2 regions of the uncultured Porticoccus sp. genome follow, and region 2 is predicted to be linked to the other one. Evidence: riboswitches for the same ligand, from Rfam matches in the RefSeq annotation. Region 2 holds a riboswitch; the other holds the start of a gene.
What was found. A riboswitch is a leader RNA that binds a small molecule or an ion and turns the genes downstream of it on or off. The one in region 2 is predicted to bind thiamine pyrophosphate.
Positions count from the first base shown of each region.

Region 1: it holds a riboswitch for thiamine pyrophosphate, as region 2 does, so the genes downstream of both, thiC (phosphomethylpyrimidine synthase ThiC) here and AACZ64_RS08870 (TonB-dependent receptor) in region 2, are expected to answer to the same signal.

Region 1 covers NZ_CAXBHS010000013.1:99,859-104,933, forward strand. The annotation lists gene thiC (phosphomethylpyrimidine synthase ThiC) at 1-1,519, opposite strand, end outside; TPP riboswitch at 1,573-1,687, opposite strand; gene AACZ64_RS12015 (alginate export family protein) at 1,885-3,129, opposite strand; gene moaA (GTP 3',8-cyclase MoaA) at 3,367-4,371, shown strand; gene AACZ64_RS12025 (NnrS family protein) at 4,383-5,075, shown strand, end outside.
Region 2 covers NZ_CAXBHS010000008.1:85,294-90,368, forward strand. The annotation lists gene AACZ64_RS08860 (EAL domain-containing protein) at 1-59, opposite strand, end outside; gene hemN (oxygen-independent coproporphyrinogen III oxidase) at 273-1,664, shown strand; TPP riboswitch at 1,729-1,827, shown strand; gene AACZ64_RS08870 (TonB-dependent receptor) at 1,879-4,059, shown strand; gene AACZ64_RS08875 (hypothetical protein) at 4,087-4,335, shown strand; gene pnuC (nicotinamide riboside transporter PnuC) at 4,336-4,950, shown strand; gene AACZ64_RS08885 (choline/ethanolamine kinase family protein) at 4,895-5,075, shown strand, end outside.

The sequences.
Region 1 (5,075 bases), on a different contig from region 2:
GGGCGGCGATCTTGTAGGTGATGATGCCTTCCTTGACGTCTTCCCGGTTGGGTAGGCCCAAATGTTCCTTGGGGGTCACGTAGCAGAGCATGGCGCAGCCGAACCAGCCGATCATGGCGGCGCCGATACCGCTGGAGAAGTGGTCGTAGCCGGGGGAGATGTCCACGGTCAGTGGCCCCAGGGTGTAGAACGGCGCCTCGTGGCAGTGTTCCAACTGCATGTCCATGTTTTCCTTGATCATGTGCATGGGCACGTGACCGGGCCCCTCGATCATCACCTGCACATCGTGCTTCCAGGCGATCTGGGTCAGCTCGCCGAGGGTTTTCAGTTCGCCGAACTGGGCCTCGTCGTTGGCGTCCGCCAGGCATCCGGGGCGCAGCCCGTCACCCAGGGAGAAGCTGACATCGTAGGCCTTCATGATCTCGCAGATGTCCTCGAAATGGGTGTAGAGGAAACTCTCCTGGTGGTGGGCGATACACCACTTGGCCATGATGGAGCCGCCGCGGGAGACGATGCCGGTAACCCGATCGGCGGTCAGTGGCACGTAGCGCAGCAGCACCCCGGCGTGGATGGTGAAGTAGTCCACCCCCTGTTCCGCCTGCTCGATCAGGGTGTCCCGAAATACCTCCCAGGTGAGGTCTTCGGCGACGCCGTTGACCTTTTCCAGGGCCTGGTAAATCGGCACGGTACCGATGGGTACCGGCGAGTTGCGGACGATGTAGTCGCGGGTGGCGTGGATGTGCTTGCCGGTGGACAGGTCCATCACCGTGTCGCCGCCCCAGCGGGTGGACCACACCAGCTTTTCCACTTCCTCTTCGATATTCGAGGTGAGGGCGGAGTTGCCGATATTGGCGTTGATCTTCACCAGGAAGTTGCGACCGATAATCATCGGCTCCAACTCCGGGTGGTTGATATTGGCGGGGATGATGGCCCGGCCCTCGGCCACTTCTTTTCTGACGAATTCCGGGGTAATGGGCTGCAGGTTGGCGCCCATGGCGTTGCCGGCGAGGCGCTTGTTGCGTTCCTCGGTGGTGAATTCGTTGTTCAGCGCCTCCCGGGCCTGATTCTCGCGCAGGGCGATATATTCCATCTCCGGGGTGACGATGCCCTGTCGCGCATAGTGTATCTGGGTGACGTTGCCTCCGGCTTTGGCGCGGCGGGGCTGACGCTGCAGCGCTTCATTATAGAATTTGAAGGCTTTGTCCTGTCCCTCGTGGCCGTTGTCGATGGGCGTGATCTCGCGCCCTTCATAGAACTCGGTATCGCCGCGGGCCTCGATCCAGGCGCTGCGCAGGTCCGGCAGACCCTTGTGGACGTCGATATCCACGTCCGGGTCAGTGTAGGGGCCGGAGGTGTCGTAGACCGTTACCGCAGTACCATCGGTGAGGCCGATTTCCCGAACGGGTACCTTTACGTCGGGGTGGCCCTCGGGACTCAGATAGATTTTTCGGCTGGCGGGCAGCGGTTCACGGGTAATGAAGTTCCTGGCGGCAGGTTGCACAGGTGTTTTTGAATTCATGGTTGCTCCTCACAGGAATGAATGAATTGTGAGGCATAGAGAGATTGGCATTGCTGTAATTGAGAGCCCATCCCTACGCCGATACTAACCGGATCAGGTTCAATGGGTTCGCTGTCTCCCTTCCGGGAAAAACAGCATCTCAGCCTTGCGGCACCCCAAGAGCATGTAATGGATCATTATACGCAATCTGAGGACACTTTGAACAAGCGTATTCCCGGCTGTGGCGGTGAGCAGCGGAGTAGTTTTCCCTTGGGGAAAGTCGCTGTCAGTAAAGATAACCCGGGGTCGACGCTGATACCTCGACCCCGGGGCACTTTCCGGTCAAATACTCGCCAGTCCAACGTGTCGTTCAGGCTGACATTCGATCAGAATGTGTAGTTGACGGTAAACCAGACTTTCTCGGTATCCACCGCAAACTCGTCAGCATTGTACATGGCGTATTTCAGCTCCACCGACAGGTTCCTGTTGATCGGGTAGGTGGCGACGATGTCAAATTCTTCACCGTAATCAGCGCTGCCCTCGTCGGCATTGAAGTCGTGGTAGAAAGCGGCGAGGGACACGCCTGCCACACTGCTGGTCACCTTGAAATACAGATCTTCAATACCGTCGTTGGGGGTGACCAGGAACATGTCCGCCCAGCCCTGGAATTTGTGCAGGGTGGCCAGCGGGGTGCTGAAGGCTTTCTTACCGTCATCGCTGCCCAGCAGTTCGTAACCTATACCCAGGCCAACACCCTTGACTTTGGTGCCCAGTTCCACCAGGTAGTACTCGGCGTCGTAGTCGGTGGCATTGTCACCGTAATCGGTCTGGGATGCAGCCGCTGCGGCGACGGTGATCGGACCAAAGGCGCCGTTATATTCCACACCGTAGGTCTGGGAAGAGTTGCCGGTGACGTTTTCCACCCGGTTGTCAAAGTCCAGCAGGTAGGCGTAGACGCCGATGTTGTGTCCCGCCGCGGGCGAGTAGGACAGGTACAGGGCGTGGGAGTCGGAGTCAAAACGACGGGGCTGAGCGCCGCCAGTATCAGGTCCGAACACCCGGTTGACGTCCCAGATGTAGCTGTAGTCCAACTTGATCGGTCCGACGGGTAGTTCCAGGCGCAAGGCGTCGTAGGTCTGTTCATTCTGGCGCCAGCCCACCCCGCCGACAAAACGCTGGCCGGCATGGTTGATGCGTTGGCGACCGGCGGTACCGGCAAAGTAGTCATTCTTGTATTTCAGGAAAGCCTGGTTGATATCGGTGCCGTCCGGGTCGGCGACGATGGGATATTGTGAGGCCTTGCCATTGGACGGCGTGGCATAGCTTTCGCTGCCAATCTGGGCGACGTCATCGACCTCGAGCAGCCCCGAAAAGCCATGAAAGCTGGCGGAGGTCAGGGTCAGGCGGGATTTCAGGGTGGACGCCTTGGCGACATTCAGGGTATCGACATCCTGATCCACGTACTCATAGCGGTAGCGGAAGGACAGGTTGATATCACCCTTGGTAAAGATTTCGGACAAACTGGTGACTTCTTCGGCAGTGGCAGATGCCGTGCCAGCCATTCCCACTGCCACCATCATAATGGCGGTGGCGAAGGCCACTTTTGATTTTGTTGCAACAGCTTTTTTCATGATCTAATCCCCAATTCAGGTCGTTTCCTGAAGCCGCTACCAAAGTGGTATGGTGAATGATACCTTGGTATTAACTTAATGAATTTGAAGGAATTTTTTTCCTTCCTGTGGCAAGTTAACAGCTAATTACATGGGTAAGTTTGACTTCGATCAACGAATCGAGGCTGTCGATTCCTAAACTAGAGATCACCGGAAGAAAACACGTATTTACACTGAAGCAGTTGTGGAGCACCAGCTATGCAGAGTGAACCCCAGGCCGTTCTGGAGGATCGTTTTGGTCGCGTTGTTGACTACCTGCGTCTGTCGGTGACCGATCGCTGTGATTTTCGTTGCGTCTATTGTATGGCGGAGGACATGCGGTTTCTGCCGCGCCAGCAACTGCTCACGCTGGAAGAGATGGCTTTCCTGGGACAGGCTTTTGTATCCCTGGGAGTCAAGCGTATCCGTCTGACCGGGGGAGAGCCGCTGGTGCGCAAAAACGTCATGTCGTTGATCGGCAACCTGGGCTCGCTGCGCGGGTTGGATGAATTGACGCTCACCACCAATGGCTCCCAGTTGCGCAACACCGCCCCGGCACTGGCAGCCGCCGGTGTGCGGCGTATAAATATCAGTCTTGATTCGTTGCATCCTGAGCGTTTCAGTGCCATTACCCGCACCGGTAAACTGCCGCAAGTATTGTCTAGCATTGAGGCGGCGCAGCAGGCCGGTATCGAGCGCATCAAATTGAACAGCGTGATCGTGCGCGGTCAGAACGATGACGAGGTGGTCGCGCTGGTGGAGTTTGCCCTGGCGCGGAGTCTGGATATCAGCTTTATTGAGGAAATGCCGCTGGGCGATGTCGGCTGTCGCGATCGGCAGGGCGGGCTGGTCACCAGTGAGGAAATCCGGCAGCGAATCGGTGATTATTATCCACTGTTGGCCAGCACCGAGAGCACTGCCGGGCCGTCCCGTTACTACCGCATTGCCGGCAGCACCAGTCGCATTGGTTTTATTTCTCCCCACAGCCACAATTTTTGCGACAGTTGCAACCGGGTTCGGGTTACCTGCGAAGGCCGGTTATTACTGTGTCTCGGTAATGAACACTCGGTGGATCTGCGTGCGGTGATACGCCGTTATCCCCAAGACATGCCCGCTTTGCAGAATGCTATTGTCAATGCAATGGCATTGAAGCCGGAACGACACTATTTTTACCATGATGACAAACCGCAAGTATTGCGTTTTATGAATGCCACAGGTGGTTAACGGGAATCAGGATGACCGAAATACAAGAGCCTCAATCAAGTCATTCGCCGGCATGGCTTAACCTGGGTTTCCGGCCTTTCTTTATGGGTGCGGCCCTGTTTGCGGTGCTGTCCATGTCGATCTGGGCGGCGATTTTTCCGTTGCAAATACTCTCTCCCTTGAATGAATTGGCCCCGATCACCTGGCATGCTCATGAGATGATCTATGGCTACGCCATGGCGGTGATAGCCGGGTTCCTGCTGACAGCGGTAAAAAACTGGACCGGTTTGCAAATGCCCCGTGGACTGCCATTGTTGCTCTTGTTTTTACTGTGGCTGGTGGCGAGATTGTTGCCACTGGCGGGGCAGAGGGTGCCTCTGTTGTGGACGGCTGCCGCCGATTTGTTGTTTATGGCACTGCTGATTCCTGCCGTAGCGGTACCGGTGATCCGGGCCAGATCCCAGCGTAATTTCGTGGTGATTGCCGTGTTATCGCTATTGTTTATCGGCAACTGCCTCTTTTACCTGGGGATTTACGGGGTTGTGGCCGATGGTATCCGGCTGGGGCTGTACCTGGGTTTTTACACCATCATTGCCCTGGTGCTGATGATGGGGCGGCGGGTCATTCCCTTCTTCACCGAGCGTGGTGTCGGCTATTCGGTCACCCTGACCAACTACCTCTGGCTGGACAGGGCCGTGCCGTTCCTGATGGTCGCCTTTATTGCC
Region 2 (5,075 bases):
GCCCCAAGCACTGTAATGGCCAGGATACCAAAAAAGATTTTGTCACGACGTGCCAGCATGGAGGAAACAGACTTATGGGGGGGCGTTACTTTAACAGAGAGTCGCCCAAAACGGGTATGGAATGACGCATGCCGGGCGACTTGGCCATCAGGGTAACCCTCTTGGTGGGCGGGACTGTGGCTTGAGCTTGATCGAGTGGGTTGATCGACATCAACGAGCTGTAGGTGAACCGCTGCTAGGATTCGTTTTTTCCTCAACAGGTTTTTGTCACCGTGATTTCTGAAAATACGGCCATCTGGGATCGTCCGCTGATCGAGCGTTACGACCTGTCCGGCCCCCGCTACACGTCTTACCCCACGGCGCCACAATTCCACGAAGGCTTTGGCGAGGCAGCACTGTGTCTCGCGATTGAGCGCAGTAATGCAGCGGGTCGTCCTCTGTCCCTGTATTTTCATCTGCCCTTCTGCAGCACGGTCTGTTATTACTGTGCCTGCAACAAAATCATCACGGCCAATCGCAAGCGTGCCATGCCGTATCTGGAAAGGCTGATCACCGAGGTGGCTTGTCAGGGGGCACTGTTTGACCGTTCCCGGCCAGTCCATCAGCTGCATTGGGGTGGCGGTACACCCACTTACATCAGTGATGATGAAAAACGCCTGTTGATGGCCGCCACCCGCAAACATTTCAACCTGTTGGATGACGACAGTGGCGAGTATTCGATAGAGATTCATCCTGGTGATATGGCCGTCAGTACGATCAGCTGTCTGCGGGATTTGGGATTTAACCGCCTCAGTATGGGGGTTCAGGATTTCGATCCCACCGTGCAGCAGGCGGTCAACCGTTTCAATTCTGTGGAGGAGGTGCGTGCGCTAGTGGAGGCGGGCCGCGCCGAAGGTTTCCATTCCATCAGCATGGACCTGATCTACGGTTTGCCCCACCAGAGTTGGGATACTTTCAGGCACACCCTGGACAGCATCATTGACCTCGGCCCGGACCGCCTATCAGTTTTCAATTACGCCCATTTACCCCATCTGTTCAAGGTGCAGAGACAAATCGACGAAAGCGCACTGCCCAGCGCGTCCGAAAAGTTGTTGATGATGGAGCGGATGACTCAGGTGTTGCTTAATGCCGGTTACGTTTACATTGGCATGGACCATTTTGCCCACCCGGACGACGAGCTGGCAGTGGCCCAGCGCAACGGTGTGTTGCAGCGCAATTTCCAGGGTTACTCCACCCACGGCGGCTCTGATCTGGTGGCCTTTGGCGTGTCCGCTATCAGTGCCATAGACAATGTGTTTGCCCAGAATCACAAGCAGATCGAGGATTACCAGATTGCCATCGACAGCGGTCATCTGCCGGTGGCACGGGGATTTGAGCTGAGCCCTGATGACCTGCTGCGCCAGATGGTGATCAAGCAGTTGATTTGCCATTTTGAGTTGAATTTTTCTGACATCGAGCAACAATTTGGCGTTGTGTTTGCCGACTACTTTGCGGCAGAGTTGATTCAGCTGCGGTCGATGATGGACGACGGCTTGGTGGTTCTCAACCCGGATAGCCTCCGGGTAACCCCGGTGGGACGACTGTTGATTCGCCGCATCTGCATGACTTTTGATGCCTATATCAACAAATCCGAGCCGGAAATTCGTTATTCCAAAATTATTTAAATACAGCCATTGAGTTGGTGATTGATTCGCGTAAACTCCCAATCTCACCTGCACACAGCAGGTGTTTATTCCTAAGGGGCGGCGTAAGCCTGAGACATCTTCGGATGAACCCTTTGAACCTGATCCGGATAGTACCGGCGTAGGGATAGGACGCAAAACCACCGTTCACTCCTTCCATATCCGGGTCTCTTTAACAGTGTTAATGGGGCTCATGATGATAGACCTTTTTCGAAAAATGCAATGGCTGGTATTTGCCTGCCTCCTTTCCGGCGGTGTGCTTGCCACAGAGCTCGAGAATTCCGAGGGCACAGCAGCCGAGACCCCCACACCAACGCTACCCGCTGAAACGATTCAGGAAGTCGTGGTGACTGCCGAGTTTCGTGACGTATCCTTGCTGGATACCGGCAACAGTGTCTCCGTTCTCGACAGTCAGCAGATTGAACGCCGTCAGGCCCGTCACCTGGACCAGCTCCTGAATCTGGTTCCGAATGTGAACTTTTCCAGCGGTGCATCGCGCGGCAAGTTTATCCAGATCCGTGGTATCGGGGAGCGCAGTCAGTTTATCGAGCCGCTGAACCCCTCGGTGGGTTTGTTGATTGACGGGATCGATTTCAGTGGTATCGGCGGTGCGGCAACAACCCTCGACTTGCGTCAGGTTGAAGTGTTGCGCGGTCCCCAGGGTACGCTCTACGGCGCCAACGCACTGGCGGGTTTGATCAATATGACATCCAATAACCCCACTGACATTTTTGAAGGTCACATTGAAACCTCCATTGCCGAGTATGAAACCCGCACCACCAGCGCGGTATTGAGTGGCCCGATTGCCGATAATCTGGGTTACCGTCTGGCCGTGCAGGGCCATCGCAGTGACGGCTATATCGATAACGAATTTCTCAATCGCAAGGATACCAGTAACATTGACGAGCTCACTGCCCGGGGCAAGTTGCAATGGCAAGCCAGCGATCGGTTACAGCTGAATTTCACCGGTTTCTACGTGGACGCCGACAATGGCTACGATGCCTTTTCGCTGGACAACACCCGCAATACGCTCTCCGATCAGCCGGGTCACGACCGTCAGGAATCCACGGCCTTTGCGGTTGAGAGTATCTGGCAAGCCACTGAGCAATTTGATGTGGTCGGATTGGTCAGTTATGCCGATACCAACCTGGAATACAGTTATGACGAGGACTGGAGCTTTGCGGCTATCTGTGATGACCAGCCTTGCGAGGGTTGGGCCTATTCCTCTTTTGATCGCTACCAGCGCAGCCGCTATAACGGCACTCTGGATCTGAAGTTGATTTCCAATGAAGCGGGTCGCCTGTTTAATGGTGCCAGCGACTGGGTGCTGGGTATTTATTACCGCAGGCAGAATGAGTCGCTACTGCGACAATACACCTATGCTGACGGTGACTTCACCAGCGATTTTGATACCCGCAATCGGGCTGTCTACGGTCAGCTGGACACCCGACTCAGTGACCGTTTAAAGCTGGTCAGCGGCGCACGAATCGAGTTTCGCCGTGCCGATTATCTGGACAGCGAGGGAGTTCGTCACGATACCAGTGAAAGGCTCTGGGGAGGTCGTCTGGCTCTGGAGTTCGGTCTGAGTCCGGAAACCCTGCTCTATGGTCTGGTCTCGCGCGGGTACAAGGCCGGTGGGGTCAACAGTAACCCTGAGCTGGACTCCGATGCCCGGGATTTTGATACCGAATATATGTGGAATGTCGAAACCGGCATCAAGGGTGACTGGCTGGATCGCACCCTGCAGGTTAATCTGGCACTGTTTTACCAAATGCGACGGGATATGCAGGTCAAGCAATCATTGGTCAAGCCGATTACCGGTGATCTGTGCCCCTGCAGTTTTATTGACACCTTTGATAATGCGTCCAAAGGTCGTAATTATGGTCTTGAGCTGATGTTTGACTGGTTAGCGATGGACGATGTTCAGGTCTACGGCAGTCTTGGCCTGCTCCGTGCTACCTATCAGGATTTTGAAAGCTTGAGCCATGTGGATGCCGATCCGGAAAACAATGTAGCGGTCGATCTCGATGGTCGGGAGCAGGCACATGCGCCTTCCTACCAGTTTTCCCTGGGGGTCGAGGTGGCCTTAACCGGACAGATGTCGGCAGCACTGGAAATGGAAGGCAAGCAGCAGTTCTATTTGTCGCCGCGTCACAACGCCAGGTCAAATCGCTACGAGCTGTTCAATGCCCGGCTTGAGTACCGGGTGCAACAGTGGGATTTCATGCTGTGGGGACGTAATCTGACAGACCGGGATGTGATTGTTCGCGGTTTTGGTGGCTTCGGCAATGACCCCCGCAATTTTTATCAGACTGAACCCTATTATCAGTATGGTGAGCCGCGCATTGTTGGCGCCACCGCCAAATACCGCTTTTAAGGGCATTACCCCAAGGAGATTTATCATATGCAGGTGACCATTGATGTCAGTATGTATCCTAACCGGGAGGACTTTATTCCGCCGATCAAGGGGTTTATTGAGAAGATTAACTGCTATCCGGGGCTTGAGGTGCAGACCTTCCCCACCAGTACGGTGGTGCAGGGTGAATACCAGACGGCCATGCAGGCGGTTCAAGATACCATCGCCGCCTGCCGTAAGGAGTTCGGGATGGCGATTTATGTACTCAAGGTAATTCCCGGCTATGAGGCACTCTGAATGTCGGATTGGTTGAGCCTGGAAGCACTGGCGGTGGTTTTTTCATTGGCCTATCTCGTGCTGGCTATGCGAGAGAACAGCCTGTGCTGGTTCTGTGCCTTTTTTGGCACGGCTATTTATATCTGGGTGTTTGGCGGTGTCAGTCTTTACATGGGCTCGTTGCTGCACGTCTATTATCTGGTGATGGCGGTTTATGGGTGGTATCAGTGGCGTCGCGGTGGTGTCGAGCACCGCGGCGTCAGGATATCCCGCTGGGGGCTAACGCAACACTTGTATGCGTTGCTCGCTGTTGTACTGGCTTCTGCCGTGTCTGGTCACCTGCTGTCCCAACACACCGATGCCCACTTGCCTTATCTGGACTCCTTCACTACCTGGGGCGGGGTGCTGACTACGGTGATGGTGGCCCGCAAAATTCTGGAAAACTGGCTCTACTGGATTGTCGTCGACGGGGCATCAATTTACCTTTATCTGGATCGTGAACTTTACCTCACGGCCGGCTTGTTTGCTGTTTATCTGGTGCTGGTCGTGCTCGGTTTTATCCGCTGGAGAAAACATTACCTTGAACAGCCAATCACTGAGCGACGGCAAGAGTTTGCTGCACCAGACGTTATCTGAATGGCGGCGCTGGGAAGTCTGTCTGCCAGGTAAACCGTCTCTGGTTGAACCCCTGTCCGGCGGCATGACCAATCTGTCTTTTCTGGTGGAAAGTGGCTCCAGGCGAGCCGTAGTGAGAGTCAATA